3 regions of the Pantoea agglomerans genome follow, and region 3 is predicted to be linked to each of the others. Evidence: predicted binding sites of a transcription regulator. Region 3 holds the regulator's gene; each other region holds the start of a gene.
What was found. Region 3 encodes PhoB, which activates phosphate uptake and scavenging genes when phosphate is short. Its sites were predicted from a motif close to CTGTCATAAAACTGNCNNAT; they were not measured.

Region 1 (10,177 bases), 770 kb from region 3:
CGGGCGTCAGCCCGGCCCTGAAGAGCGTCGATAACACCCTGCTGCTGATTCAGATGGTGGCGGCGCGCATGGGGATCGCCGCGCTGCCGCACTGGGTGGTGGAGAGTTTTGAAAAGCAGGGATTAATCGTAACCAAAACGCTGGGCGAAGGGCTGTGGAGCCGGCTTTATGCCGCCGTACGCGACGGCGAGCAGCGTCAGCCGGTGCTGGAAGCCTTTACCCGCTTCGCGCGGCAGCACGCCTGCGAACACCTGCCCTTTGTGCGCGACGCGGCGCTTCCGGGCGCGATTTTGCAACGCTGAGCCGTAAATTCCCCTATAATGCGCAGCCTGTTAAACGACCATGAGAAAATCTCACCATGACCAATAACGATATTTTGCGCAGCGTGCGCTTTATGCTGAATTTAAGCGATGCCAAAGTGGTGGAGATTTTCGCACTGACTGACTGCGAAGTTGCGCTGAGCGACGTGCAGGCCTGGCTGAAAAAAGAGGACGACGCCGCGTTTAAACCGCTGCCGGACGTGCTGATGGGCTATTTTCTTAACGGCCTGATTTTCTTCCGTCGCGGCAAAAGCGAAGAGATGCCTGCGCCCTCGATCGAGCGCCGCATGAACAACAATATTTTTATGAAAAAGCTGCGTATCGCCTTCGATCTGAAAACCACCGATATTCCGGCGGTGCTGGCTAAGGCTAACTTCACGGTTTCTCAGGCGGAAATCGGCGCTATCTTCCGCAAGCCGGAGCATAAAAACTATCGCGAATGTGGCGACCAGATTATGCGTAACTTTCTAAAGGGCCTGACCCTGACGCTGCGCCCGACGCAGCCGGCCAAAGCCGCTCCAGCCCAGGCCACGAACACCCGCCCGGCCCAGGCAGCGAAGTCTGCCCCGGCGAAAACGGCGAAACCTCGCCCGGCCCAGCCAGCAAAAGCCAAAAAATAGCCTTGCCCTTTAGCACGTGCCAGCCGTCAGGACGACCATCGTTGTCCTGACGGATTATGCGCCTCAGCGACTGCGTACCACCCAGCGCTTATGCACATAGAGCGAAGCGAAAATCACCAGCGCGCCGGCGATAAAACTGGGCCAGTGCGGCTTCTGCTGCCAGATCGCCAGATTCACCAGCAGCCCTGCCGGAACGTGCATATTGTTCATAATGCCCAGCGTGCCCGCATCCACCTGCGTGGCGCCGTAGTTCCACATAAAGTAGCCCAGCCCCGACGCCGCCACACCCAGCCACACCAGAATGCCCCACTGTAGCGAGGTGGTCGGCAGTTTCGCCGGATTACCCCACAGGCACCAGGCGATAATCGCAATCAGCACCGCGCCGAGATAAAACCAGGAAAAAGCGGTGTGCTGCGGCATCGGCCGGGTTTCCTGCAGACGCTTGTAGCCCACCATGCCCACGGCAAAGCAGATATTCGCCAGCTGCACCAGCAGCAGGCCGAACCAGAAATGATCGCTGACCTTGTCGTAGCGAATAATCGCCGCGCCCGCGACCGCCAGCAGCGCGCTGAAGGCGTAGCCGATGCGCAGCGGACGCCTGCTGATCAGGTCATAAATCAGGGTGACGTAAAGCGGCGTCATCACGGTAAACAGCAGGAACTCCGAGACGCTGAGGTAGAGATAGGCCTCAAAGCTAATCAGGTACATGATGCCGAGCTGCAGCATCCCCACCAGCATATAGAGCAGCAGCGTCGACGGACGGTAGCCGCGCCAGCGCAGAAAAGGCAAAAACACCAGCGCCGCCAGCGCCAGACGCATCAACACGGAGAACCAGGAGTCCACCTGCCCCGCCAGATATTCTCCAATCAGGCTAAAGGAAAACGCCCAAAGAATAGTGGTAACGATCAGTAACAGCACAGCTTCGATCCTGCAAAAAGAGAGAGGTCGCTAGTGTAATCAATGTGCTCTGCCCACGCGGCGCTTTCTGGTTGACAAGTGAATACAAACTATCCACTCAGCGCACCGAGCCGCTGCGCAATTTACAGGCCATGCGCGATTAAAACCATTGTGTGAAATTCAACCTGCGTTATTGTCATAAAAGTGTAACAAATGTGTCAACTATCACAGCCAGCATGCGCGAAAAGCGCCAGAATAGACGCGAAAAGGAACATGGCGGCAACCTCTGGAACGTTCTGCCCCTTTCTACAACGACTAAACGCCCGGGAGGGCAGCTATGCTGAGCATTTTTAAACCCGCGCCGCACCGACCGCAGGTCGCGGAAGATCAGGTTGATCCGTTATATCGCCGCCTGCGCTGGCAGATCTTCTTCGGCATCTTTTTTGGCTACGCCGCCTACTATCTGGTGCGCAAAAACTTCGCGCTGGCGATGCCCTACCTGGTTGAGCAGGGCTTTTCACGCGGCGACCTTGGCTTTGCGCTTTCCGGCATCTCCATTGCGTACGGCTTCTCAAAATTTATTATGGGCTCGGTCTCGGATCGCTCGAATCCGCGCGTGTTTCTGCCTGCCGGGCTGATCCTCGCCGCTGCGGTGATGCTGATTATGGGCTTCGTGCCCTGGGCAACCTCCAGCATTATGGTGATGTTTGCCCTGCTGTTTGTCTGCGGCTGGTTCCAGGGTATGGGCTGGCCGCCCTGCGGACGCACTATGGTGCACTGGTGGTCGCAGAAAGAGCGCGGCGGCATTGTTTCCGTGTGGAACTGCGCGCACAACGTCGGCGGCGGCCTGCCGCCGCTGCTGTTTCTGCTCGGCATGGCCTGGTTCAGCGACTGGAAAGCGGCGCTTTATATGCCCGCTTTCGCCGCTATCGCCGTGGCGCTTGTCGCCTTCGCATTAATGCGCGATACGCCGCAGTCCTGCGGTCTGCCGCCCATCGAGGCGTATAAACAGGATTACCCGCCGGACTACAGCGCCACGCATGAAGAGGAGCTGACGGCGAAGCAGATCTTTACCCAGTATGTGCTGCCCAACAAGCTGCTGTGGTATATCGCGCTGGCTAACGTCTTTGTCTATCTGCTGCGCTACGGCATTCTCGACTGGTCGCCCACCTACCTGAAAGAGGTAAAGCACTTTACGCTGGATAAATCCTCCTGGGCCTACTTCCTGTATGAATACGCCGGTATTCCCGGCACGCTGCTGTGCGGCTGGATGTCGGATAAAGTGTTCAGGGGGAATCGCGGCGCGACCGGCGTCTTCTTTATGACGCTGGTGACCATCGCCACGGTGATTTACTGGTTTAACCCGGCGGGCAACCCCGGCGTCGATATGGCCTGCATGATCGTCATCGGCTTTCTGATTTACGGCCCGGTGATGCTGATTGGCCTGCATGCACTGGAGCTGGCGCCGAAAAAAGCGGCGGGCACGGCGGCAGGCTTTACTGGCCTGTTCGGCTATCTCGGCGGCTCGGTTGCGGCCAGCGCCATCGTCGGCTATACCGTCGATTTCTTCGGCTGGAACGGCGGTTTTCTGGTCATGGTGGTGGGCTGCGTGCTGGCGGTGATCCTGCTGCTGTTGACTATGGTTAACGAACGCAAACACAAGCAGCGGCTGGCGTCCTAGGCAGCGCTGGCATCCTGGCCTGAGAGGGGCCGGCATCGCGCCGGCCGCTTTGTTGCCGTCAGGATAAAAACAGCGTGCGCAGCGTATGCGGCACGGCATCGTCCGCATTGCTGCCGATCACTTCCAGGTCAGGCAGGGTATTTTTCAGACGCTGGTGGGCGTTGCGCATAATGCAGCCCTTGCCCGCCATGCTCAGCATCTCTACGTCGTTCATGCCGTCGCCGAAGGCGATACAGGCTTTAAGCGAGTGTCCCAGCTGTTTTGCCACCGCTTCCAGCGCGTGCCCTTTCGACACGCCGCCCGCCATCACCTCCAGACAGGTCGGCAGTGAAAAGCTGACGTTGACGCGGTCGCCCCAGCGCGCCTTCAGCGCCAGCTCGAGCGGGATCAGCGCCTCGGGATCGTCGCTGGTGAAAAAGACTTTGCTGATATTGTCGCCCGGCAGCATGCCTGGCTCATACACCTGATAGCTGAACACCGACTCGCGGAAATAGTCCTGCTCCGCCGGATGCGCACGGCTCATAAACCATTCGTCGTCGCGATAGACGTGCGTCAGGATAGCGGGACTGGCGTAGTGCAGCTCGTAAAGCTCCAGCGCGATATCTTCGTCGAGGTTATGGCTGAACACCAGCTCGCCCTCGGCGTTATGCACGCGCGCGCCGTTCGAGGTAATCATATAAGCGGGAATGCCCAGCTTGTCGCGCATCTGCCCGACGTCGATATAGTGACGGCCGGTGGCGAATACAAAGTGAATATCGCGCGCCACCAGCTGTTGCAGGATATCGTGGGCGTAGGGCGTCAGCCGATGGTCGGGAGAGAGCAGCGTGCCATCCAGATCGGATGCGACGATTTGAAACATGAAAACCTCAGGTATTGTTATAGGCCGTGGCCGGTAAGATAGCTTTTCGAATTAAGGATGCGCCTCGAAGAAATCAACCAGCGCATTCAGCGCTTCGGCGCGCATGGCATCTTTTTCAAACAGAATTTCGTGGCGCGCCTCTTTAATAACGCGCGCCTCGCAGGGATGGCCCGCCTGCGCCATCGCCGCGCAAAAGAGGTCCTGCGAACGGTTATCCACGACGCGATCCTCGCCTGCCTGCAGCAGCAGAACAGGCGTGGTAATAGTGCCTGCCAGGCTGAGGATATTGCGTCCCGCGTGGATACCTTCGCGCACCCAGTGATAGGTCGGACCGCCGACGCGAATAGCGGGATCGTCGGCGTAAAAACGCAGGCTGCGGCGATAGCGCTCTGCGCTGTGCGTCAGACGATTGATGCCGAACGGGTGCGCGCGCCAGCGTCCGGTGCCGAGCGCATAGCCGTCGCGGATCGCCGGGCGCTTCTCCGCCCAGTCGAGAATGCGGTTCGCAAGGAAAGAGGGCATCGGCAGCGCGATGCCGAACATCGGCGCCACCAGCGTGACGGCGTGAAACGCCTGCGGCTGACGCGCCAGAAACAGCGTCAGGATCGCCCCGCCCATCGAATGCGCCAGCGCGTAGCGGCGCTGGTAGTGGCCGCCGACAATCTCTTTCAGATAGAGCGTCTCTAAGTCGTCAACGTAGTGGGTGAACTCCACCACATGACCGCGGTGGGTATCCTGCAGCAGCCGATCGGAGCGGCCCTGCCCGCGATGGTCGAGGATCACCACGTCAAAGCCGCAGTGAAACAGATCGTACGCCAGTTCAGGGTATTTGACGTAGCTTTCGATGCGTCCGGGCACGATAAGAATAACGCGCTTATGCTGCGGCGCGGTGAAACGCACATAGCGCAGCGTGACGTTTTCCACGCCGACAAATTCACGCTCTTCGCGGCGGTGCCAGAAGTCGAGCAGCGGACCGTGCGCAAAGGCGGCAAAGGCTTTTTCCCGATTGAGCCAGCTCGCTTTATGTCGTTCCATCTTTCCCCCTGCAGACGCGCGATAAGCCTGTAGCGAGCCGCGCATGCGGCCCGTAGCGTCACGCTTGTTTCTGGCGTATTGTGTCATATTTCCGCCCAGACAGGGAGCGCAACCCATGACCACTGAATGGTGGCTGACCTACCTTCTCACCACCACTATCCTCAGCCTTTCGCCCGGTTCCGGCGCGATTAATACCATGAGCACCGGCATCAGCCACGGCTATCGCGGCGCGGCGGCCTCTATCAGCGGCCTGCAGCTTGGCCTGGCGATCCATATCGTGCTGGTGGGCGTTGGGCTGGGGGCGCTCTTTTCGCAGTCGCTGCTGGCGTTTGAAGTGCTGAAGTGGGCGGGCGCGGCCTATCTGGTGTGGCTCGGCATTCAGCAGTGGCGCTCTGCGGGCGCCATCGATCTCGACGCGGTGGCGAAAGCAACCCCGCGCCGCCGCCTGTTCAAGCGCGCGGTGCTGGTGAACCTTACCAACCCGAAAAGCATCGTGTTTCTCGCCGCGCTGTTTCCGCAGTTTATTCTGCCACACCAGCCGCAGGCGATGCAGTACCTGGTGCTGGGCACCACCACTGTTGTCGTCGATATCATCGTGATGATCGGCTACGCCACGCTGGCGACGCGCATCGCGGCCTGGATCAAGGGACCGAAGCAGATGAAGCTGCTCAACCGTATCTTTGGCGGATTGTTTATGGCGGTCGGCGCGCTGTTAGCCAGCGCCAGAAGGATTGCCTGAGCCCTGCTGCGCACGCCGATGGTTAACGCCGTCGGTGTTGCAGTCAGATTGCGGGCGGACAGCGCGCAGTCACCGCAGCGTACAAGAGTACGTGAGGATGACGAGCACTGCCCGGTGCCGAAATGGCAAGTAAGTCAGTCTCTGACGAGAAAAAACAGCAGCGCCGATATTCAGAGCCGTCGGTGTCGCAGCCAGTTCGGTGCCGGCCAGCGCGCAGTCACCGCAGCGTACATCAGTACGTGAGGATAACGAGCACTGCCTGGTGCCGAAATGGCAAGTTAGGCAGTCTCTGACGAGAAAAAACAGCAGCGCCGATATTCAGAGCCGTCGGTGTCGCAGCCAGTTCGGTGCCGGACAGCGCGCAGTCACCGCAGCGTACATCAGTACGTGAGGATAACGAGCACTGCCCGGTGCCGAAATGGCAAGTAAACCAGGCTCTAACGAGAAATGATAAGGTGGATGCCGAAACCGGCGAACAGTACACCCGCCACGCCATCGACCCATTTCGCCGCGCGCTGATATTTGTCGCGCATCCACGGCAGAGCGAAGATCGCCGCCACCAGCGTAAACCAGGCAAAGGTCTCGCCGACGATCAGCAGGAACAGACCCCAGCGCTCCAGCGCGCCGATATCATTGCCGACGAACAGCGAGAAAACGCTGCCGAAGTAGATAATCGCTTTCGGGTTCGACAGGTTGGTGAGAAAGCCTTTAAGAAAACTTCTGCCCTTTTTCGGCAGCTCCACGACCGGCGCATCCTGAGCCGGTTTCTTGTGGCGCTGACGCGCCGAGCCGAGCAGCTGCCAGCCCATCCACAGCAGATAGAGACCGCCGCCGACCATAATGATCTGATGCAGCCACGCCATCTTTTCCAGGATCAGGTGCAGCCCCATCAGCGCGACGCCCGCCCATATAACGATCCCCAGCGTAATGCCGAGCACGCCCATCATCGCCTCTTTGCGCGAACGGCTGGCGGCAGTTTGTGAAACAAAAAAGAAGTCCGGGCCGGGACTCATCAGCGCGACCAGATGCACCAGCGCAACCGTGGCAAATAACATCAGCATGGGTAGTATCCTTTACTCTTCATCATCAAGATGCTCTTTGATCATCACCAGGAAGGGTTTGCCAAAGCGCTCCAGTTTGCGGTGGCCGACGCCGTTGACGCTCAGCATCTCCGACGCCGTTACCGGCATCTGCTCCGCCATCTCAATCAGCGTGGCGTCGTTAAACACCACGTAGGGCGGGATATTCTCTTCGTCGGCAATGGCTTTACGCAATTTACGCAGCTTGGCGAACAGCTTGCGATCGTAATTGCCGCCGTAAATTTTCGGCGAGCTGCTGCTTTTCGGCTTCGCCGCGTTAAGACGCGGCACCGCCAGCATCAGCGGCACTTCGCCGCGCAGCACCGGACGCGCCGCTTCCGTCAGCTGCAGCGCGGAGTGCATGGCGATATTCTGCGTCACCAGCCCAAGGTGGATAAGCTGGCGCAGCACGCTGACCCAGTGTTCATGGCTCTGCTCGCGGCCAATGCCGTAAACCGGCAGCTTGTCATGTCCCTGATCGCGAATGCGCTGGTTGTTGGCACCGCGCAGCACCTCGACGATATAGCCCATGCCGAAACGCTGACCGACGCGATAAATGCAGGAGAGCGCTTTCTGCGCTTCCACCAGACCGTCGTAACGCTTCGGCGGATCGAGGCAGATATCGCAGTTGTCGCACGGCTGCTGGCGTCCTTCACCGAAATAGTTGAGCAGCACCAGACGGCGGCAGGTTTGCGCTTCAGCGAAGGCGCCCATGGCGTTAAGTTTGTGACGCTCAATATCCTGCAGCGGCCCGGGCGCTTTCTCTTCCAGACATTTGCGCAGCCACGCCATATCCGCCGGATCGTAAAGCATCATCGCTTCGGCCGGCAGCCCGTCGCGTCCGGCGCGGCCAGTTTCCTGATAGTAGGATTCGATATTGCGCGGAATGTCGAAGTGCACCACGAAGCGCACGTTGGGCTTGTTAATGCCCATACCGAACGCCACCGTCGCCACCACAATTTGCAGGTCGTCGCGCTGGAACGCCTCCTGCACCCGGGCGCGCTGCACGCTGTCGATGCCGGCATGATAGGCACCGACGCTCAGCCCGCGGCTCTGCAGACGCGCGGCGGTGTCTTCGACCTTGGCGCGGCTGTTGCAGTAAATAATGCCGCTTTTGCCGCGCTGATCCTGAACGTAGCGCAGCAGCTGCTCGGTGGGCTTGAACTTCTCCACCAGCGTATAGCGAATATTAGGACGGTCGAAGCTGCTGATCTGAATCAGCGGGTCCTGCATATTCAGCAGGTGAACGATATCGTTGCGCGTGGTTTCGTCGGCGGTGGCGGTCAGCGCCATCACCGGCAGCTGCGGGAAACGCTGGCGCAGCTGACCCAGCGCGCCATATTCCGGCCGGAAATCGTGGCCCCACTGCGAAATACAGTGCGCTTCGTCGACCGCCAGCATCGCAGGCTGCCAGTGCGCCAGGCTCTCAAGGAAGTTATCCATCATCAGACGCTCAGGCGCGATATAGAGCAGCCTGACGCGGCCGGTACGGCAATCCGCCATGACCTGCTGCTGCTGTTCGCGCGTCATGGTGGAGTTAAGACACGCCGCCGCAACGCCGTTCGCCAGCAGCTGATCCACCTGATCTTTCATCAGCGAAATCAGCGGCGACACCACCAGCGTCAGGCCTTCCTGCACCAGCGCGGGGATTTGATAGCAGAGCGATTTACCGCCGCCGGTGGGCATAACGACCAGACAATCCCGTCCGCTCAGCGCCGCATTGATAATGGTTTGCTGACCGGGACGAAAATGCTGATAGCCGAAGGTATCCTGCAATACCTGCTGCGCCAGCGCTTCCTGATTATGTACTACCGAGATTGCCACTGTATTCCTGTTGTTTTCCGGAGAGTCAGAACAGATCGTTTAGCATGACGCCGACGCCGAGACGCGTCTGACGGTGGTTATAGTCGATAAGCGACTCGCCATAACCGCTAAACACCTGAGTATAGAAACGCACGTGTTCGCTGATCGGATAGCTCCAGCCCAGCGTCGCACCGCCAAAACCGGTATTCCAGTTGTAGTTGCCTTCCACGCTGAAGATATTCTCGCCGGCGATATAGCCCAGCTTCAGACGGTAGTAGCCCATATATTTGGTGATATCCGGGTTATCGTCTTCGCTGTCCGGTATGCGGTACCAGGGTTTGACTTCGGCGAGGAAGTTGCCGTTCTGCGCCATCAGGCGCGCATAGACGCGGTTCCAGCTGCGCGAGGTCGGATCGCTGCGGCCGTTAGACTGGTGGTTAAAGCCCACCTCCACATCGCGCAGCGTCCAGCCGGCGAAGTCGTAATCCGTGGCCCAGCCGAGGAAAATCTGCGGCTCGTAGTTGGTCTCGCGAAACGGCGACGACTCGCCGCGGTTCGACAGCTGCCACCAGGAGCGCTGCGTATAGGAGGCGGCCAGCACGGAGTTGTCACCCAGAATACCGCGCCACAGCGGAAATGCCAGACTGAGCTGAAATTTCACTTCATCTTTGCGCGCGTTGTCCGCCCAGTTATAGGAGGAGATCGCCTCTTTATTGATATCGCTGGTATAGGTATAGAGCAGATAGTTGCTCTCATACGGATAGAGCACAAACGGGTTGTCGTGCTTCTCCAGCAGGTTGGCGATAATGCTGCCGCGCACCTGAGGGGTATCGTGGACCTCTTTTACGGTGGCTTCTTCCGCCTGCGCCAGCGCAGGGAGTAACAGGGCGGCTGCTAACAAGGCGCGATGCTTGCGCATAACTTTCTCCGATGAAGGCTGCGAGTCAAATGAATGGGGAGTCATAAAAAGGAGGCCATTCTACACGCAAAAGTCGGTGAAGATGAGCGCTGATTTCCGAAACTGGAAACCCTCTCGCGCGCGGCTTAGAATACACAACTCATTAACATTTTACGCCGCAAAGGCGTATGCGCAGGATTGCTGCTATGTCATCACGGCTGCTGTCTCAGCAGGAAGCCCGCCAGA
Region 2 (10,177 bases), 1.3 Mb from region 3:
CGGCTTCTACGCCATCGGCGCCTACACCTTCGCGCTGCTGAATCACTACTTTGGCCTCGGCTTCTGGGAGTGTCTGCCGCTGGCAGGCATCGTCTCGGCGCTCTTCGGGCTGCTGCTCGGCTTTCCGGTGCTGCGCCTGCGCGGCGACTATCTGGCGATCGTTACGCTCGGCTTCGGCGAGATCGTGCGCATTCTGCTGCTGAACAACACCGCCATTACCGGCGGTCCTAACGGCATCGCGCAGATCCCCAAGCCTTCGCTGTTTGGCCTGGAGTTTGGCCGCAAAGTCTCTGAAGGGGGCTGGAGCACCTTCCACGACTTCTTCGGTCTGAAATATGACCCCAGCGACCGGGTGATTTTTCTCTATCTGGTGGCGCTGCTGCTGGTGGCGCTGACGCTGTTTGTGATTAACCGCCTGCTGCGTATGCCGCTGGGCCGCGCGTGGGAAGCGCTGCGCGAAGATGAGATCGCCTGTCGCTCGCTGGGCCTCAGCCCGACGCGCATCAAGCTGACCGCCTTTACCATCAGCGCCGCCTTTGCCGGCTTCGCGGGAACGCTGTTCGCCGCGCGCCAGGGCTTTGTCAGCCCGGAATCCTTTACCTTCGTCGAATCCGCCTTTGTGCTGGCGATTGTGGTGCTGGGCGGCATGGGCTCGCAGTTTGCCGTGATCCTCGCCGCTATCCTGCTGGTGGTGTCGCGCGAGCTGATGCGCGACCTGAATGAATACAGCATGCTGGTGCTGGGCGGTCTGATGGTGCTGATGATGATCTGGCGCCCGCAGGGGCTGCTGCCGATGAAGCGCCCGCACCTGAAACTGAAGCAGAAACAAGGAGAGCAGGCATGAGTCAGCCTTTATTAGCCGTTGAAGGCCTGATGATGCGCTTCGGCGGCCTGCTGGCGGTCAATAACGTGGCGCTGGAGCTGCGCCCGCAGGAGATCGTCTCGCTGATCGGTCCGAACGGCGCCGGGAAGACCACCGTTTTTAACTGCCTGACCGGCTTCTACAAGCCGACCGGCGGCACCATTAAGCTGCGCGAACAGCACCTGGAAGGCCTGCCTGGCCAGAAGATCGCCCGCATGGGCATGGTGCGCACCTTCCAGCACGTTCGCCTGTTTCGTGAGATGACGGTAATTGAGAACCTGCTGGTGGCGCAGCATCAGCATCTGAAAAGCGGCCTCTTTTCTGGCCTGCTCAAGACCCCGGCGTTTCGTCGCGGTGAGAGCGAAGCGCTGGATCGCGCCGCTACCTGGCTGGAGCGCATCGGGCTGCTCGACCTTGCCAACCGCCAGGCGGGCAATCTGGCCTACGGCCAGCAGCGCCGTCTGGAGATCGCCCGCTGTATGGTGACGCGCCCGGAGATCCTGATGCTGGACGAACCGGCAGCCGGGCTTAACCCGAAAGAGACGCGCGAGCTGGATGAGCTGATCGCCGAACTGCGCGGTGAGCACAAGGTTTCCGTTTTGCTGATAGAACACGATATGAAGCTGGTGATGGGCATTTCCGACCGTATCTATGTGGTAAACCAGGGTACGCCGCTGGCCAACGGCACGCCGGAAGAGGTGCGTAACAATCCGGATGTGATCCGAGCCTATTTAGGAGAGGCGTAACATGGCAAACCCGATGTTATCCGTGAACAACGTCAGCGCGCACTACGGCAAAATCCAGGCGCTGCACAACGTCAGCCTGCATATCAGCCAGGGTGAAATCGTTACGCTGATTGGCGCCAACGGCGCGGGTAAAACCACGCTGCTCGGCACCCTGTGCGGCGAGCCGCGCGCCACCCAGGGCAGCATTACCTTTGACGGCAAAGCGATTACCGACTGGCAAACCGCGCGCATCATGCGCGAGGCGATCGCCATCGTGCCGGAAGGCCGCCGCGTCTTTTCGCGCATGACCGTAGAGGAGAATCTGGCGATGGGCGGCTTTTTCGCCAGCCGCCAGGCGTATCAGTCGCGCATCGCGCGCGTCTATGAGCTTTTCCCGCGGCTGGCGGAGCGTAAAATTCAGCATGCGGGCACCATGTCCGGCGGGGAGCAGCAGATGCTGGCGATTGGCCGCGCGCTGATGAGCCAGCCGCGTCTGCTGCTGCTGGATGAGCCGTCGCTGGGGCTGGCGCCGATTATTATCCAGCAGATTTTCGACACCATTGAGCAGCTGCGCAGAGAGGGAATGACGATATTCCTGGTAGAGCAGAACGCCAACCAGGCGCTGAAGCTGGCGGATCGCGGCTATGTGCTGGAGAACGGGCACGTGGTGCTGGAAGATACGGGTGATGCTTTGCTTTCCAACGAAGCCGTCCGCAGCGCTTATTTGGGGGCTTAGGCCTGGCTTGCTTGCCATTTCGGCAGCGGGCAGTGCTCGCATTCCTCACGTACTTTAGTACGCTCCGGATGCTGCGCGCTGGCCGTTGTCGAACTGGCTGCGCCGCCGACGGCCTTCAGCGTTGAATAAGGCCTGGCTTACTTGCCAGATTGCGGTTGGGCAGTGCTCGTCATCCTCACGTACAATGTATACGCTCCGGTGACTGCGCGCTGGCCGCCCGTAATCTGGCTGCGACACTGACGCCCTTTGGCGTTGAATAAGGCCTGGCTGCGCCGCTTCTGCTAAAACCCCCTTCATCTTGCCGTCATCCGGCTGTCATGTTGCTGTTATTAATCCGTCATTTTCCCGTGTCATGTTACTTCGCGAACAAAAAATGCGTGATATCGCGCGTACCTACCTGCACAGGAAAATTCTATGTCCGTGTTTAAGACACAAATCAGACTGATGAGTGTGGTTCTGGGCCTGGCCATCAGCGGCAACGCGCTGGCCGCCACGGAAATTCCTTTCTGGCACTCGATGGAGGGCGAGTTAGGCAAAGAGGTCGACTCTCTGGCGCAGCGCTTCAATCAGGCGCACCCCGACTATAAAATCGTGCCGACCTACAAAGGCAACTACGAGCAGAGCCTGGCGGCAGGCATCGCAGCGGTGCGTACCGGCAAAGCGCCAGCCATTTTGCAGGTTTACGAAGTTGGCACCGCCACCATGATGGCTTCGAAGGCGATCGTGCCGGTGCATCAGGTCTTCAGGGACGCGGGCATTCCCTTTGATGAAAAACAGTTCGTGCCGACCGTGGCGGGCTACTACAGCGACAGCAGCGGCCACCTCATCTCTCAGCCATTCAACAGCTCCACGCCGGTGCTTTACTACAACAAAGACGCCTTTAAAAAAGCGGGCCTGAACCCGGATCAGCCGCCGAAAACCTGGCAGGAGCTGGCAAAAGATGCCGACGCCCTGCGTAAAGCGGGCATGAGCTGCGGCTACGCCAGCGGCTGGCAGGGCTGGATCCAGATTGAAAACTTCAGCGCCTGGCACGCGCTGCCGGTCGCCAGCAAAAACAACGGCTTTGACGGCACCGATGCGCAGCTGGAATTTAACGGTCCGGTGCAGGTGCGCCATATCCAGATGCTGGAGGAGATGAACAAGAAGGGCGACTTCACCTATTTTGGCCGCAAAGATGAACCGACCGCCAAGTTCTATAACGGCGACTGCGGCATCACCACCGCCTCCTCCGGTTCGCTGGCCGATATCAAACACTACGCCAAATTCAACTTCGGCGTCGGCATGATGCCGTATGACGAGAGCGTGCCCAACGCGCCGCAGAACGCCCTTATCGGCGGCGCCAGCCTGTGGGTGATGAAAGGCAAAGATGCCAACACCTACAAGGGTGCTGCGGAATTTATGCAGTTCCTCGCACAGCCGGAAATCGCCGCCGAGTGGCATCAGAAAACTGGCTACCTGCCCATTACCACCGCTGCCTACGAGCTGACCAAACAGCAGGGCTTCTACGACAAGAACCCGGGCGCGGATATCGCAACGCGTCAGATGCTGAACAAAGATCCGCTGCCGTTCACCAAAGGCATTCGTCTTGGCAATATGCAGCAGATCCGCGCCGTGGTTGACGAAGAGCTGGAAGGGGTCTGGACCGGCAAGCAGTCGCCGCAGGCCGCGCTGGATAACGCGGTGAAGCGCGGCAACGAACTGCTGCGCCGCTTTGAACAGCAGGTGAAATAACCTGTGACGTGCAAAGGGCCGGTGCGTGCCGGCCCTCTCTCTTTCTCAGACAGAGTACGCTATGTCTTCATCTCGCCCGGTGTTTCGCACCAGCCTGTTGCCCTATCTGCTGGTGCTGCCGCAGCTGCTGATTACCGCCATCTTTTTCCTCTGGCCCGCGGGCGAAGCCCTGTGGTATTCGCTCCAGAACCTCGATCCGTTCGGCATCTCCAGCACCTTTGTCGGCCTGGAAAATTTCACGCGCCTGTTTCAGGACAGCTACTACCTCGACGCCTTCTGGACCACGATAGTCTTCAGCGCGCTGGTCACCCTGTGCGGCATGGTGCTGTCGCTGCTGCTGGCGGCGCTGGTGGATTATGTCATACGCCTGCGCAAGCTCTACCAGACGCTGCTGCTGCTGCCCTATGCGGTGGCGCCGGTTGTCGCAGCGGTGCTGTGGATGTTTCTGTTCAATCCCGGCCTCGGCCTGATTAGCCACTTCCTGAACCAGATTGGCTACAGCTGGAACTATGCGCAGAACAGCGGGCAGGCGATGTTTCTGATTGTCGTCGCCTCGATCTGGCAGCAGATGAGCTACAACTTTCTCTTCTTTTTCGCCGCGCTGCAGTCGATCCCGAAATCGCTGGTAGAGGCGGCGGCGATCGACGGCGCAGGCCCGGTGCGTCGCTTCTTCAACCTGTCGCTGCCGCTGATTACGCCGGTGAGCTTTTTCCTGCTGGTGGTGAACCTGATCTACGCCTTCTTCGACACCTTTCCGGTTATCGACGCCGCGACCGGCGGCGGGCCAGTGCAGGCCACCACCACGCTGATCTACAAGATCTATCGCGAAGGCTTTACCGGGCTGGATCTCTCTTCTTCGGCGGCGCAGTCGGTGGTGCTGATGCTGCTGGTGATCGGCCTGACCGTTATTCAGTTCCGCTTCGTTGAGCGTAAGGTGCAGTACCAATGATTGAAAACCGTCGCGGGCTGGATATCTTCAGCCACACGCTGCTGGTGCTGGGCGTGCTTACTATTCTGTTTCCCCTCTATGTCGCCTTCGTCGCCGCTACCCTGGATAACGAGGCGGTCTATCAGGTGCCGATGACGCTGATCCCCGGCACTCACCTGTGGGAGAACATCTCGCGCATCTGGACCCATGGCGTTAACGGCAGCGGCCCGGCGTTTAGCCTGATGCTGCTTAACAGTCTGCTTATGGCGTTCAGCATTACCGTCGGCAAAATCACGGTGTCGATGCTCTCCGCCTTTGCGCTGGTCTGGTTTCGCTTTCCGCTGCGCACGCTCTTTTTCTGGATGATCTTTATTACGCTGATGCTGCCGGTTGAGGTGCGTATTTTCCCGACGGTGCAGGTGATCGCCGATCTCAATATGCTCGACAGCTACAGCGGCCTGACGCTGCCGCTAATGGCGTCGGCCACGGCGACCTTCCTGTTCCGTCAGTTCTTTATGTCGCTGCCGGATGAGCTGATCGAGGCGGCGCGCATCGACGGGGCCAGCGCGCTGCGCTTTTTCTGGGATATCGTGCTGCCGCTGTCGAAAACCAACCTGGCGGCGCTGTTCGTCATCACCTTTATCTACGGCTGGAATCAGTATCTCTGGCCGCTGCTGATCGTCAACGACGCCTCGCTCAGCACCGCGGTGGCGGGGATCAAAAGCATGATCTCCACCAGCGGTTCGCCGACGCAGTGGAACGAAGTGATGGCGGCAATGTTATTAACCCTGATCCCACCGATGGTGGTGGTGCTGGTCATGCAGCGCGCGTTCGTGCGTGGCCTGGTCGAGAGCGAGAAATAGGCATGGCAGGCGTAACCCTTCAGGCGGTAACCAAGTCTTACGATGGCAAGAATCAAATTATTCAGCCGCTTAACGTCACCGTTAACGACGGCGAATTTATGGTGATGGTTGGCCCCTCCGGCTGCGGCAAATCGACGCTGCTGCGCATGGTGGCAGGGCTGGAGCGCGTGACCTCCGGCGATATCTATATCGACAACAGGCGCGTCACCCAGCTGGAGCCGAAAGATCGCGGCATCGCTATGGTGTTCCAGAACTACGCGCTTTACCCGCATATGACGGTCGAAGAGAACATGGCCTACGGGCTGAAGATCCGCGGCATGAGCAAAGAGCATATCCGCCTGCGCGTGCTGGAGGCGGCGCGCAGCCTGGAGCTGGATCAGCTGCTGACCCGGCGTCCGCGCGAGCTTTCCGGCGGCCAGCGCCAGCGCGTGGCGATGGGGCGCGCCATCGTGCGTGAGCCAGCGGTGTTTCTGTTTGACGAGCCGCTCTCCAACCTGGACGCGCGGCTGCGCGTACAGATGCGGCTGGAGCTGCAGCAGCTCCACCGTCGCCTGCAAACCACCAGCCTCTACGTGACGCACGATCAGGTAGAGGCGATGACGCTGGCGCAGCGCGTCATGGTATTGAACAAGGGATTTGTCGAGCAGATCGGCACGCCGGTAGAGATCTACGAGCGTCCCGCCAGCCGCTTCGTCGCCTCGTTTATTGGCGCGCCGGCGATGAACCTGATTGAAGGCCATATCGGCAGCGACGGCACGCGTTTTACTATCGACAACTCTTACTCTCTGCCGCTCGGCGATATCAAGGCGAAGTGGGCGAATCGCGCCGTCACGCTCGGCATCCGTCCTGAACATGTGCAGGTCAGTCCGCGCGAGCGCGAGGGCATTCCGCTGCGCGTAGAGACGCTGGAGCTGCTCGGCGCGGATAACCTGGCACACGGGCGCATCGGCGAAACGCCGCTGGTGGTGCGTCTGCCGCACAGCGACCGCCCGCAGGCGGGCAGCACGCTATGGCTGCATCTCTCATCGGATGCGTTACACTATTTCGATTCAACTACCGGAAAGCGTCTGGAATGAGCACACACAGCTGGCCCTATCCTCATATCGTCGCCCATCGCGGCGGCGGCAAACTGGCCCCGGAAAATACCCTGGCAGCGATCGACGTCGGCGCGGAGTGGGGGCATACCATGATCGAATTCGACGCCAAGCTGTCGCAGGACAGGCAGATTTTCCTGCTGCACGACGACACGCTGGATCGCACCAGCAACGGCTGGGGCGTGGCGGGCGAACAGCCGTGGAGCAAGCTGGTGCAGCTCGATGCGGGCAGCTGGTTCAGTAAAGCTTTTGACGGCGAGCCGCTGGCGCTGCTCTCTGACGTGGCGGCGCGCTGTCGCCAGCACCGCATGATGGCCAATATCGAAATCAAACCCACCACCGGCAGCGAAGCGGAAACCGGCCGCGCTATCGCCGATGCGGCGAAAACGCTGTGGCAAGGCATGACCGCGCCGCTGCTGTCGTCGTTCTCTTATGAGGCGCTGGAGGCGGCGAGGCAGGCGCAGCCGGATCTGCCGCGTGGATTGCTGCTGGATGAATGGGATGAGGCCTGGCAGGCAAAAACCGCCGCGCTGGACTGCGTCTCGATTCACCTTAACCATAAGTTGCTCGATGCCGGGCGCGTCGCGGTGCTGAAGGTCGCCGGCCTGCATATTTTGGTCTACACCGTGAACGATGCGGATCGGGCGCGTACCCTGCTGAAATGGGGCGTTGACGCCATCTGCACCGATCGCATCGACATCATCGGCCCCGACTTCCGTTAGTTAGCGTTCTGCTGCTGTCCCGGCTGCGTGTTGATTACGCGCTGCTGGGCGCTGCTGCGCTGCTCCTGCAGTTTGCGCTGTATCTGCTGCGTCTGCTGCTGCTGATCCTGCTGCAGTTTGCTCTGCTGCTGCTGCTGCCGGATTTGCATCTGCGTCTGCATACGCTGCTGGCTTGGGTTATAGCCCGGCTGATTAGGCTGATTTGTGTTGTTCAGCATATTGGCCATGCTGCTGAGCGGCAGCAGCGCGGCAAAGACGATTAACCATTTTTTCATGTGACTTCCTCCGTCAAGGCGGCCGCATCGGCGTGTGATGCGCCGTGGCCGCAGCTATAAGTTTAGCAATCTCACAAACTTCTCCCCCAGGAACGTACTGAATTTGACTTAGATGTTATTTTTTTGCTGTATTTGTAAACACTTGCCTGCGTGATAACAAATGTAAACAACTGAAAAGGGTAGAGGGATGATGATGCGAGGAAATATACGCCAGCTTGGCTGGGCTGTGATGATGAGTTTAACGGTGGTCAGCGCCGCTGATGCGGCCGCGCCCGCCAGCGCGTCGCCCGTCTCTTATGGCGTTGAGGATGATACCTTTCATCCGGTCAGGGCGCAGAACGGCATGGTCGCCTCGGTTGATGCGCTGGCAACGCAGGTTGGCGTGGATATTTTGCGCCAGGGCGGTAACGCGGTTGACGCCGCTGTCGCCGTCGGCTTCGCGCTGGCGGTGACGCATCCGCAGGCGGGTAATCTCGGCGGCGGCGGCTTTATGCTGCTGCGCACCGCATCCGGCCGCGCCACCGCTATCGACTTCCGCGAAATGGCGCCGGGCCGCGCCTCGCGCGATATGTTCCTCGACAAACAGGGCAACGCCGACAGCAAGCTGTCGCTGACCTCGCATCTCGCCTCCGGCACGCCGGGCAGCGTGGCGGGCTTTGCGCTGGCCGCGCAAAAATATGGCACGCTGCCGCTCAGCACGCTGCTGGCGCCGGCGATCAAACTGGCGCGCGAAGGCTACGTCGTTAACGACGCGCTGGCGGACGATCTGAAAACCTACGGCAAGGAGGTACTGCTCTCTCACCCCAACAGCAAGGCGATTTTCTTTAAGCCTGACGGCACGCCGTGGCAGAAGGGCGATCGTCTGGTGCAGAAAAATCTCGCCCATAGCCTGCAGCTGATTGCGCAGCAGGGCCCGGACGCCTTCTATAAGGGCGCAATCGCCGATGAGATCGCCAGCGAGATGGCGCAGCACGGCGGTTTGATCGGCAAAGCGGATCTGGCGGCCTACCGTGCCGTCGAGCGTAAACCGGTCAGCGGCACCTATCGCGGCTACGAGGTCTTCTCGATGCCGCCCCCCTCATCGGGCGGCATTCATATTGTGCAGATCCTGAATATCCTGGAAAACTTCGATCTGGCGAAGATGGGCTTTGGCAGCGCCGACGCGATGCAGGTCATTGCCGAAGCGGAGAAGTATGCCTACGCCGACCGCTCCGAGTACCTCGGCGATCCCGATTTTGTGAAGGTGCCGTGGCAGGCGCTGACCAGCAAAGCCTATGCGAAGTCGATTGCGCAGCAGATCAATATCGAGAAAGCGCGCCCGTCTAGCGAGATTAAACCTGGCAAGCTGGAGCCCTATGAGAGCAACCAGACCACGCACTTCTCGGTGGTGGACAAGCAGGGCACGGCGGTCGCAGTGACCTATACCCTCAACACCAATTTCGGCAGCGGCATCGTGGCGGGCAACAGCGGTATCCTGCTGAACAATGAGATGGATGACTTCTCGGCCAAGCCGGGCACGCCAAACGTCTACGGCCTGGTAGGCGGCGAGGCCAATGCGGTGCAGCCCGCCAAGCGCCCGCTCTCGTCGATGTCGCCAACGATTGTGGCGAAAGGGGGCAAAACCTGGCTGGTGACCGGCAGTCCGGGCGGCAGCCGTATTATTACGACCGTGCTGCAAATGGTGGTAAACAGCATCGATTTCGGAATGAACGTTGCGGAAGCGACCAATGCGCCGCGCTTCCACCATCAGTGGCTGCCGGATCAGCTGCGCGTTGAGAAGGGGTTCAGCCCGGATACGCTGCGTTTGCTGGAGAATAAAGGGCAGCATGTGAAGGTGCTGCCGGCGATGGGCAGTACGCAGAGCATTATGATTGGGCCGGACGGCACGCTCTACGGCGCTTCGGACCCGCGTACCCCAGGGGATTTAAGCGCGGGGTACTAACGAACAGCACAGGGGCCAGTCTGGCCCCTGTGTTACTTCAGACGCGCCATATAGTGCGCGTCGACCATCTCGCCTTGCCGCATGGCGAAGCCTCTCCCCGTGCCTTCGATCTCAAAGCCAAAATGGCGATAGAGCGCGATAGCGGCGGGATTGTCGGTGAATACCGTTAGCTCCATGCGCGTAACCTGCAGCCAGTTATCGCACAGATCGACCGCCGCGCCGAGCAGCGCCTTGCCGACGCCGCGATTGCGATATGCGTAATCCACGCCCATGCCCAGGGTGGCGCAGTGACGGCGGCG
Region 3 (10,177 bases):
TGGCGCGCGTTGTCGCGCAGCGCCAGACGCAGCTGCTCAAGCTGCGCTTCCAGCGCGGCGGCGCTTTCCGCCGCCCCCTCGGGTCGGCTCTGCTGATGAGCCTCGCGCCGCTGCGCCAGCTGCTGCGCCTGCGCCTGCAGCGTCTGACGCTGCTGCTCAAGCTGCTGTAGCCGGGCGCGCAGCCTGTGCGCCTCCTCTTCGTCAAGCAGCGCGACGCGCAGGCTGGCTTCATCGTCGAAGGCGGCGGCGGCCAGCGCGGCGCTGAACAGCTGCTGCGCCTCGCGCAGCGCCTGGCTGGCTTTTTCCTGCTGCGCGTCCAGCTCTGCGGCGCGTCCGGCCAGCTGGCTGAGGTGGCTCTGGGTGGTCTGCATTCCCTCCAGCGCGGCGGCGAGGGCCGCCTCCTGCTGCTGGATCTGCGCCTGCATCTGCCGCCGCGCTGCGGCAACGTCGCCATCGCCGAACAGCGCCTGCCGCGTTGCGCGCAGCTGCGCCAGCGTCGCCTCGCTCTGCGCGCGCTGCTGGCGCAGTGCGTCAAGCCGCTGCCGTTCGCTCTCTACGCGCTGCTGCAGGCTGCTGCACTGCACCTCGGCGCGCGCCAGCTGCGGCTGCAGCCGGGCAAGCTGCTGTTCGCTCTCATTCCAGCGCTGCCAGCGCTGCTGCTGCTGTTGCAGCCAGCCGTCGCGCGCCGCCGCGTCGGGCAGGGCGAGGCCGGCGTCCGCCAGCTCCTGATGCAGCGCATCGCGGCGCTGCTGCCAGTCGCGCTCCTCCTGTTCCAGACGCTGCGCCAGCGTTGCCGCGCTCTCCTGCAGGTTAGTAAGCGTTTGCTGGGCCAGCTGAAGCTGCTGCTGATGCTGCTGCAGCGCCTGCTGATGCCGCAGGTGCTCATCTTTCGCCTGCTGACGCTGACGCGCGGCCGCCTCCTGCTGACGAAGCTGCTGCTGCAGCGCCTGCTCTGCGCCGTTTTGCTGCTGCTGCCAGGCGGCCAGCGCGGCGCTGTCGCCCGCATCAAATGTGAGCGCTAGCTCACTCTGTAATACCTGCCACTGCTGGGCTAGCTCTTCCAGCCGTCGGGTTTCCGCCGCCAGCTCCTCCTGCAGCCGCTGCCGTTCGGCCTGCGCCTGCTTAACGGCCTCGCCTTTTTTAATGCCCTGTTCGCGCAGCGCCTCGACCTGCTGCTCCTGTTCGGCCAGCCGTCGCTGGTTCGCGCTCAGCTCCAGCGCGGCGTAGCGCTCCACCGCCGGATGCTGGCATGAGCCGCACAGCGGGCAGGGCTGCTCAGGCTCCAGGCGCGCGCGCCAGGCGGCCAGATCGGCGATATGCTGCTCCAGCTCGCAGATTTTTTTGATATCGGCAAGGGCGGCCTTTTCGCGCGCGAAGGTGGCGCGTAGCCTTTGCAACGTCTCATCATCCTGCTGCAGCGTCTTGTCCAGCGCGGCGAGGCGCTGCTGACGCGCGGCGATGTGCTGCTGCAGCGGCGCCCACTGCGAGGCCAGCACCGCCAGCTGCTGGCGCTGCGGGCGGCTCGCCTCGATCTGCGCCAGGCTGGCCTGCAGCGCCTGCGGTGGATGGCGCTGCTCCAGATCGGCCAGCGCCTGTTGCGCCCTCTGCAGGGCGCTCGCCGCCTGCTGTTCCGCCAGGCTCAGCGGGGCCGCCTGCTGCTCCAGCCGGGCGATCTCCGCCTGCCGCTGCGCCAGCGTCTGCTGCTGCTGACGCTGCTGCGCGCCGAGCGCCGCCAGCGCCATTTCCCGCTGCGTCAGCTGGGTGAAACGCTCCTGCCACAGCGCCAGCGAAGGGCCCCACTGCGGCAGCGCGCCCTGATCCGCGCGCCACTGCTGCTGTTCCGCCAGCGCGGCCTGCAGGCTGTCGCGCTGCCCCGTTTCCTGCTGCAGCGCGCGCTCGCTCTGCGCCAGCGTCTGCTGCTGCTGATCGCTCTCCCGCTGCTGCTGCTGCGCCTGCGCCAGCAGGGCGGCAATCTGCTGGTCGAGCGGGATAACCTGTTCCGTCAGCAGCGTCTCCTGCGTCTGCTGCTCGCGCAGCGCGGCGTCGCGCGCCGCCTGAGCCGTCTCGCGGCGATGCCGATCGCGCTGCGTCTGCTCTTCGGCCGCCTGGCGCTGCGCTGCCAGCTGCTGCTGCGCCTGCTGCAGGCGCTGCTGCTCCTGCAGCAGGCTGTCGCGCTGAACTAATTTATCGCGCAGTTTTTCCGCCGGCTCGCTGCGCGCCAGCCGCTGGCGATCCGTTTCCGCCTCGCGCCACGCCTGTTCCGCCTGCGCCAGCGCCGCCTGCGCGGCCTGAATATCGCTGTCCAACTGCTGCGCCTGCGTCAGCCACTGATGCTGCTGGTGCAGTCTGCTGTTTTGCTGAGTAAGCGCCTGCTCCGCTTCGGTCAGCGCGGCCAGCTGCTGCTGCAGCGCGGCGCGCGCCTCGGGGTCGAGCAGCGCCAGCGTACCGGCGCGGCTGCGCAGATTCTCCAGCGCCTGCCGCGCCGTCTTGTGTTGCTCGTAGATGGCGACAGAGATCTGGCCGTAGATCTCGGTGCCGGTCAGCTCCTCCAGCAGTTCGGCGCGCTCGCCGGGCTTCGCGTTAAGGAACGCGGCGAACTGTCCCTGCGACAGCATCATCGATCGGGTAAAGCGCTCGAAGTCGAGGCCCGACAGTGACTCGATCAGTTTTAATTTGTCGTTAACCTTGTCCGCGAAGATTTTGTCGTCGACGCAGCGCGCCAGCTCAACGCGCGGCGCCTGCAGCTTGCCGTCGGCCGCGCCGCGCGCGCGGTTCTGGCTCCAGAAGGCGCGCCAGGCTTCGCCTTTGATCTCAAACTCCACTTCGGCGAGGCATTCGGCGGTGTCACGGGTCATCAGCCCGTTTTGCGTCTGCGACAGTACGCCGAGGCGCGGCGTCTGGTGATAGAGCGCCAGGCAGATGGCGTCGAGCAGCGTGGTTTTGCCTGCGCCGGTTGCGCCGGTAATGGCGAACAGGCCGTTACTGGCGAAGGGCTCGGTGCGAAAGTCGATAAACCATTCGCCTTTCAGCGCGTTCAGGTTTTTAAAGCGCAGCGTGAGAATTTTCATTCGCTCTCCTCCAGCGAGGCGAGGGTTGAGCGGAACAGGGCGCTGAGGCGCGCATGCTGAGGCGCATCGATATCCTCCGCCAGCGCGATGCGGCGGGCGAAGACCTCTTCCACTTTCAGTTCGCTCAGGGTTTCGTTTTTCAGCTGCGCCAGGCTGTGCTGGCGCTGTTCGCGACTGCGGCGCAGCAGCAGCACTTCAACCGGCAGCCCGGCGGTCAGCGCTTCGACCCGACGCTGCAGATCGCTGAGAAATTCCTGGGTGGTAACCTCAATATCGAGCCATACCGGCTTTTCACCCTGATGGTCGGCGAAGGGAGCCAGCTGCGCCTCGATCTCTGCCAGCGAGCCTTTTAGCATCTTCATCGGCTGAAACTGCGGAACAGGCAGCGGCGTTACGGCGCGCAGGCCGCGGGTGTCCAGCTCCAGCAGGAAGACGCTTTTCTCGCTGCCGAGCTCGTCGAAGCTGAGCGGAATCGGCGAACCGCTGTAGCGGATATGGTCGCTGTTGGCGACGCGCTGAGCGCGATGGATATGGCCCAGCGCCACGTAGTCGACGTCGGGAAAAGCCGACGCGGGAAAGGCGTCGAGCGTGCCGATATAGATATCGCGCACCGAATCGCTTTTGCTGACGCCGACGGTGGTAAGGTGGCCGGTGGCGATCACCGGCAGCGCCAGCGGATGCGCGCGCGCCGCGTCAACGCTGCGCTGGTAGTGGGCGGCAATCGCCTCCAGCAGGCTCTGCTGCTTCTCACGCCCCGACTGGCCCGCCCGGCTGCGCAGAATATCGCGCGGCCGCAGGTAGGGAATGGCGCAGAGCAGCGCGCCCGGTTCGCCGGCGCGGTCGCGCAGCAGCAGCAGGTTATGATCCGCCTGCGGCGTGGTGATCACCTGAGTATTCAGGCAGGCGAGCAGGGCGCGCGACTCGTTAAGCGTGGCGACCGAGTCGTGGTTGCCCGCCAGCACCACCAGCTGGCAGCCGGTCGGCTGCAGCGCCACCACGAAACGGTTAAAGAGTTCGCGCGCGTAGCTCGGCGGCGTGCCGCTGTCGAAAAGATCGCCCGCGACGATCAGCGCATCGACCTGATGCTCCTCAATACGCGCCAGCAGCCAGTCGAGAAAGGCCTGGTGCTCGGCCGCCCGGCTCTTGTTATAAAAAAACTGACCGAGGTGCCAGTCCGCGGTATGAATGATGCGCATAAAACTCCCTGCCGTAACGATTTGCCGGACGATTATACCGGCTATGGCGCAAAAGCGAAAAAAGCCGCGCCGGCTGTCATAAAGCAGTGTTAACGCGCTGATTAAGCGGCTATGTTTTTCATAAAAGTGTCATAAATCTGACGCATAATGGCGCCGCATATAACGGTGACAGCAGTCACATCAGCAGGAGTTACAATGGCTAAGCGCATTTTGGTTGTGGAAGATGAAGCCCCTATCCGTGAAATGTTGTGCTTCGTGCTGGAGCAGAACGACTACCAGCCTATCGAGGCGGAGGATTATGACAGCGCGATAGGGAAACTGATTGAGCCCTGGCCAGATCTTATTCTGCTGGACTGGATGTTGCCGGGCGGCAGCGGTATTCAGTTTATCAAGCACCTCAAGCGCGAAGCCCTGACGCGCGATATTCCGGTGATGATGCTGACGGCGCGCGGCGAAGAGGAAGATCGCGTACGCGGTCTGGAGGTGGGCGCCGATGACTACATCACCAAGCCTTTCTCGCCGAAAGAGCTGATGGCGCGCATCAAAGCGGTGATGCGCCGCATTTCGCCGATGGCGGTGGAGGAGGTCATCGAGATGCAGGGGCTGAGCCTCGACCCCTCGTCGCACCGCGTGATGTCGGCCTCGACGCCGCTGGAGATGGGCCCGACCGAATATAAGCTGCTGCACTTCTTTATGACCCACCCCGAGCGCGTTTACAGCCGCGAGCAGCTGCTGAACCACGTCTGGGGCACCAATGTCTATGTGGAAGATCGCACCGTCGACGTGCATATTCGCCGCTTACGTAAGGCGCTGGAGGTGTCCGGCCACGATCGCATGGTTCAAACCGTTCGCGGAACGGGGTATCGTTTCTCCGCCCGCTACTAAACGGAGCCTTTACCGTGCTGGAACGACTCTCCTGGAAGAGACTGCTTTCCGAGCTGGCGCTGGCCTGCCTGCCGGCGCTGATTATCGGTTTAATTTTCGGCTATCTGCCCTGGCTGCTGCTGGCCAGCGTGCTGGGGGTGCTGCTGTGGCATTTCTATAATCTGATGCGGCTGTCGCACTGGCTGTGGGTGGATCGCACCATGACGCCGCCCACCGGACGGGCGAGCTGGGAGCCGCTGTTTTACGGGCTCTATCAGATGCAGCTGCGCAACCGGCGGCGGCGGCGCGAGCTGGGTAACCTGATCAAGCGCTTTCGCAGCGGCGCAGAGACGCTGCCCGACGCGGTGGTGCTCACCACGGAAGAGGGGGCGATTTTCTGGTGTAATGGCCTGGCGCAGCAGCATCTTGGCCTGCGCTGGCCGGAAGATAACGGCCAGAACATCCTCAACCTGCTGCGCTACCCTGAATTCTCCCGCTATATTCGCCAGCGCGATTTCAACAAGCCGCTCACCCTGATCCTCAATAACCAGCACCATATGGAGTTTCGCATCATGCCCTACAGCGAAGGGCAGTGGCTGATGGTGGCGCGCGACGTGACGCAGATGCACCAGCTGGAGGGGGCGCGCCGCAACTTCTTCGCCAACGTCAGTCACGAGCTGCGCACGCCGCTGACGGTGTTGCAGGGCTATCTGGAGATGATGAACGACTCGGTGATGAACGAGCGCTCGCGCGGCAAGGCGCTGCAGACTATGCAGGAGCAGACGCGCCGCATGGACAGCCTGGTGCGCCAGCTGCTGACGCTGTCGCGCATTGAGGCCGCGCCGGCTCTCGACATGAAAGAGACGGTGGATGTGCCGATGATGCTGCATCTGCTGCAGCGCGAAGCGGAGACGCTGAGCAGCGGCCGCCATGAGATCCATTTCCATACCGATCCCCATCTCAAGGTGCTCGGCGATGACGATCAGCTGCGCAGCGCCCTCTCTAACCTGGTCTATAACGCGGTAAACCATACGCCAGAGGGCACGCGCATCGATATCAGCTGGCTGCGCAGCCGCCAGGGCGCACAGTTCAGGGTATGCGACAACGGGCCGGGCATTCCGGCGGAGCATCTGCCGCGCCTGACGGAGCGCTTCTACCGCGTAGATAAGGCGCGCTCGCGCGCCACCGGCGGCAGCGGGCTGGGGCTGGCGATCGTCAAGCACGCCCTCAGCCACCATAATGCGCGGCTGGAGATCACCAGCATTCCCAATAAAGAGACCTGCTTCACCTTTACGCTGCCGTCGAGGTTGATCGTCAGCGCGGGATTGCAGGAGAATGCCGTCCATTAACCGTTAATGGAACCTCTCATGCGCGCCTTGCTGCTGTTGCTCTCACTCTTCTCGCCCGCGCTGACGCTGGCGGCGGCGCCTCAGCCTGCCATGCTCACCGGCAACCTCAGCAGCGTCGGCTCTGACACTCTGGGGACGCTGATGATGCTGTGGAGCGAAGATTTCAGCGCGCAGGCCCCTGGCGTCAATCTGCAGGTGCAGGCCTCTGGCTCTTCCACCGCGCCAACCGCGCTGGCGGCGGGCGCCGCGCAGCTCGGGCCGATGAGCCGCCCTATGCAGGCGGAGGAGCGACAAACCTTTCAGGCGCGCTACGGCTACGCGCCGCTCGCCGTGCCGGTGGCGCTCGACGCGCTGGTGGTGGTGGTGAATCAGCGCAACCCGCTGACGCAGATCGACGCGCGCCAGCTCGACGCTATTTTTTCCGTGACGCGCCTGTGCGGCGGGCCGCAGGTGCCGACTCGCTGGGGCGATATGGGCGTGCGCCAGCCCGACTGGGCACGGCGGCCGATTCAGCGCTACGGGCGCAACTCCGCCTCGGGCACCTGGGGCTTCTTCAAGCAGCAGGCGCTGTGCAACGGCGATTTTCGCGCCGACGTGGCTGAGTTTCCCGGCTCGGCCGCCGTGGTGCAGGCGGTCGCCGCCAATCCGCGCAGCATCGGCTACGCCAGCTTCGGCTTTCATCTCAGCGGCGTGAAGATGCTCGCCGTGGCCGACGGCCAGCGCGCGGCGGTAGCGCCGGACGCTGACTCTATCCGCAGCGGCCGCTATCCCTGGGCGCGCCCGCTCTATATCTACGTAAATAAGCCCCCAGGCAAGCCGCTGCCGCCGCTGGTTGACGCCTTTCTGCACCAGGTATTGTCGCCGCAGGGACAGCGTCGCGTCAGCGAAGCAGGCTATCTGCCGCTGTCGACGGCGCAGCGAGAGCAGGCGCTGGCTGCCATAGAAGCGAAGTAAACGCTAACGTGAATTTTTTTCAACTCTACTGAAATTTCTTCTGTTGCAGAAGCGTCGCGCGCGTGCCACTCTGTCCGCAGACGTTTAGCCATCCAGATGGCTACATATAACAGAGTGAAATTATTCCCTGTCGTGATTAACGACAGCGATCAGGAGTAGAAAATGACCGCACAGACCGCCCCGTTCCGCGCCGATACCGTCGGCAGCTTCCTGCGTCCCGCCGCCATTAAAAATGCGCGCGAGCAGTATGCCGCCGGGCAGATTGATAAAACCCAGCTGACCCGTATCGAAGACGAAGCGATCCGCGACGTCGTCAGCAAGCAGATCGCTAATGGCCTGCAGGTCGTGACCGACGGCGAGTTCCGCCGCGCCTGGTGGCACTTCGACTTTTTCGGCGGCCTGGAGGGCGTTGAGCTGTTCGAAGCCGAGCAGGGCATTCAGTTCAACGGGGTGCAGACCAAAGCGCACGGCGTGCGCGTGGTGGGCAAACTGGGCTTCCGCGATCACCCGATGCTGGAACATTTTCGCTTCCTGCAGAGCATCGCGGGCGATGCGGTGCCGAAGATGACCATTCCCAGCCCGAGCGTGCTGCACTTCCGCGGCGGCCGTAAAGTGATCGACGAAAACGTCTATCCCGACCTGGCGGACTACTTCGACGATCTGGCCGAAACCTATAAAACGGCAATCAAAGCCTTTTACGATGCGGGCTGCCGCTATCTGCAGCTGGACGACACCGTCTGGGCCTACCTCTGTTCAGAAGATCAGAAGCGTCAAATCCGCGAGCGCGGCGATGATCCCGAGCAGCTGGCGCGCACCTATGCCCGCGTGCTGAACAAGGCGCTGGAGGGCAAGCCGGCCGATCTTACCGTGGGCCTGCACGTCTGCCGCGGCAACTTCCGCTCTACCTGGATCTCTGAAGGCGGCTATGAGCCGGTGGCGGAGATCCTGTTCGGCGGCGTCAATATCGACGCTTTCTTCCTGGAGTATGATAACGAGCGCTCTGGCGGCTTCGAGCCTCTGCGCTTTATTAAGCCTGGGCATCAAAAAGTGGTGCTGGGCCTGGTGACCACCAAAAACGGCGAGCTGGAAGATCCGGCGCAGGTGAAGGCGCGCCTGCAGGAAGCGGCGAAGTTCGTCAGCCTGGACCAGATCTGCCTTAGCCCGCAGTGCGGCTTCGCCTCTACCGAAGAGGGCAACAGCCTGAGCGAAGAGCAGCAGTGGGCGAAGATTCGCCTGGTGGTCGATATCGCCAGCCAGGTGTGGTAATGCTGTAAACTTGTGCAAACAGGCGCGTAAAACGCGCCTTTTGTGCACCATGACGCGCACTTACGCTGAAATTTCTCACGCGATGGAGAAAAAATAAGCACATCATCTGATGCCCTGCGGAGATATATCCGAGATATTCACTGCTTTCTGCCTGTTTTCCGCCATAACCTTCTGGTTTTCCGATCCCGTATTGCCTTTCTCCGCTATAAACGTTCTACTTACGGCCGTTGTCGTATCATCCCACTTGTGAACAGAACAAAAGCAGCGTAATTCACCTGCGCGACACGATTAAGGCAAGCACAATGCGCTGGCATCGTGCGCTAAGTCGTTGTCAACGCGCGGTCTGGGGACAACATAAACCCAACTTCCACCGCAACACTCGTTACAGGCAATACAGTTGTATGACACATCGTTTAACCTCGAAGGATATCCTCGCGCTGGGCTTTATGACGTTCGCCCTGTTTGTTGGCGCGGGTAACATTATTTTCCCGCCGATGGTCGGTATTCAGTCTGGCGAACACGTCTGGACGGCCGCTATTGGCTTCCTGCTGACCGCCGTGGGTTTGCCGGTGATGACCGTTATCGCGCTGGCGCGCGTCGGCGGTGGCGTTGACGCGCTTAGCACCCCGATCGGCAAGGGCGCTGGCCTGCTGCTGGCGACCGTCTGCTATCTGGCGGTCGGCCCGCTGTTCGCCACGCCGCGCACCGCGACCGTGTCGTTCGAAATGGGCATCGCGCCGCTCACCGGTGACGGTGCGCTGCCGCTGTTTATCTACAGCTTTATCTATTTCGTGCTGGTGATTGGCGTGTCGCTCTATCCCGGCAAGCTGCTGGATACCGTGGGCCACTTCCTTGCGCCGCTGAAAATCGTCGCGCTGACGGTGCTTGGCATCGCGGCGCTGATCTGGCCGGCGGGCACTGTCGCGCCTGCTACCGTAGATTATCAGCGTGCCGCCTTCTCCAGCGGCTTCGTCAACGGCTATCTCACGATGGATACCCTGGGCGCGCTGGTGTTCGGTATCGTTATCGTTAACGCGGCGCGCTCGCGCGGCGTTGAGAGCGCCAGCCTGCTGACGCGCTATACCGTGATGGCTGGCCTGATCGCCGGCGTCGGCCTGACGCTGGTCTATCTCAGCCTGTTCAAGCTCGGCAACGGCAGCGGCGCGCTGGTGGAGCAGAGCGCGAACGGCGCGGCGATCCTGCATGCCTACGTGCAGCAGACCTTCGGCGGGATGGGCAGCTTCTTCCTGGCGGCGCTGATTTTCGTTGCCTGCATGGTAACGGCGGTCGGCCTGACCTGCGCCTGTGCGGAATTTTTTGCGCAATACCTGCCGTTGTCGTATAAAGCACTGGTCTTTATTCTGGGTCTGTTCTCAATGGTGGTGTCGAACCTCGGCCTGAGCCATCTGATTCAGATTTCGATTCCGGTGCTGACGGCGATCTATCCGCCGTGCATCGTGCTGATCGTGCTGAGTTTCAC

Region 1: a site for PhoB is predicted at 2,031-2,050, ahead of glpT (glycerol-3-phosphate transporter). Genes of this name have one in related genera too.
Region 2: a site for PhoB is predicted at 2,647-2,666, ahead of ugpB (sn-glycerol-3-phosphate ABC transporter substrate-binding protein UgpB). Genes of this name have one in related genera too.

What each region holds. Positions count from the first base shown of each region.
Region 1 is NZ_CP083809.1:3,835,446-3,845,622, forward strand. It holds gene metR (HTH-type transcriptional regulator MetR) at 1-302, shown strand, start outside; partial or broken gene LB453_RS21000 (DUF1456 family protein) at 359-823, shown strand; gene LB453_RS21005 (carboxylate/amino acid/amine transporter) at 1,004-1,858, opposite strand; gene glpT (glycerol-3-phosphate transporter) at 2,175-3,518, shown strand; gene yigL (sugar/pyridoxal phosphate phosphatase YigL) at 3,577-4,377, opposite strand; gene pldB (lysophospholipase L2) at 4,429-5,412, opposite strand; gene rhtB (homoserine/homoserine lactone efflux protein) at 5,528-6,151, shown strand; gene rhtC (threonine export protein RhtC) at 6,589-7,212, opposite strand; gene recQ (ATP-dependent DNA helicase RecQ) at 7,225-9,054, opposite strand; gene pldA (phospholipase A) at 9,080-9,952, opposite strand; gene LB453_RS21045 (thioesterase family protein) at 10,138-10,177, shown strand, end outside.
Region 2 is NZ_CP083809.1:227,271-237,447, forward strand. It holds gene LB453_RS03480 (high-affinity branched-chain amino acid ABC transporter permease LivM) at 1-844, shown strand, start outside; gene livG (high-affinity branched-chain amino acid ABC transporter ATP-binding protein LivG) at 841-1,608, shown strand; gene livF (high-affinity branched-chain amino acid ABC transporter ATP-binding protein LivF) at 1,610-2,323, shown strand; gene ugpB (sn-glycerol-3-phosphate ABC transporter substrate-binding protein UgpB) at 2,738-4,054, shown strand; gene ugpA (sn-glycerol-3-phosphate ABC transporter permease UgpA) at 4,116-5,003, shown strand; gene ugpE (sn-glycerol-3-phosphate ABC transporter permease UgpE) at 5,000-5,845, shown strand; gene LB453_RS03510 (sn-glycerol-3-phosphate import ATP-binding protein UgpC) at 5,848-6,921, shown strand; gene ugpQ (glycerophosphodiester phosphodiesterase) at 6,918-7,661, shown strand; gene LB453_RS03520 (DUF2756 domain-containing protein) at 7,658-7,936, opposite strand; gene ggt (gamma-glutamyltransferase) at 8,124-9,878, shown strand; gene LB453_RS03530 (GNAT family N-acetyltransferase) at 9,911-10,177, opposite strand, start outside.
Region 3 is NZ_CP083809.1:3,060,862-3,071,038, reverse strand. It holds gene LB453_RS17480 (AAA family ATPase) at 1-3,068, opposite strand, end outside; gene sbcD (exonuclease subunit SbcD) at 3,065-4,264, opposite strand; gene phoB (phosphate response regulator transcription factor PhoB) at 4,460-5,149, shown strand; gene phoR (phosphate regulon sensor histidine kinase PhoR) at 5,164-6,477, shown strand; gene LB453_RS17460 (PstS family phosphate ABC transporter substrate-binding protein) at 6,496-7,431, shown strand; gene LB453_RS17450 (cobalamin-independent methionine synthase II family protein) at 7,594-8,697, shown strand; gene brnQ (branched-chain amino acid transporter carrier protein BrnQ) at 9,099-10,177, shown strand, end outside.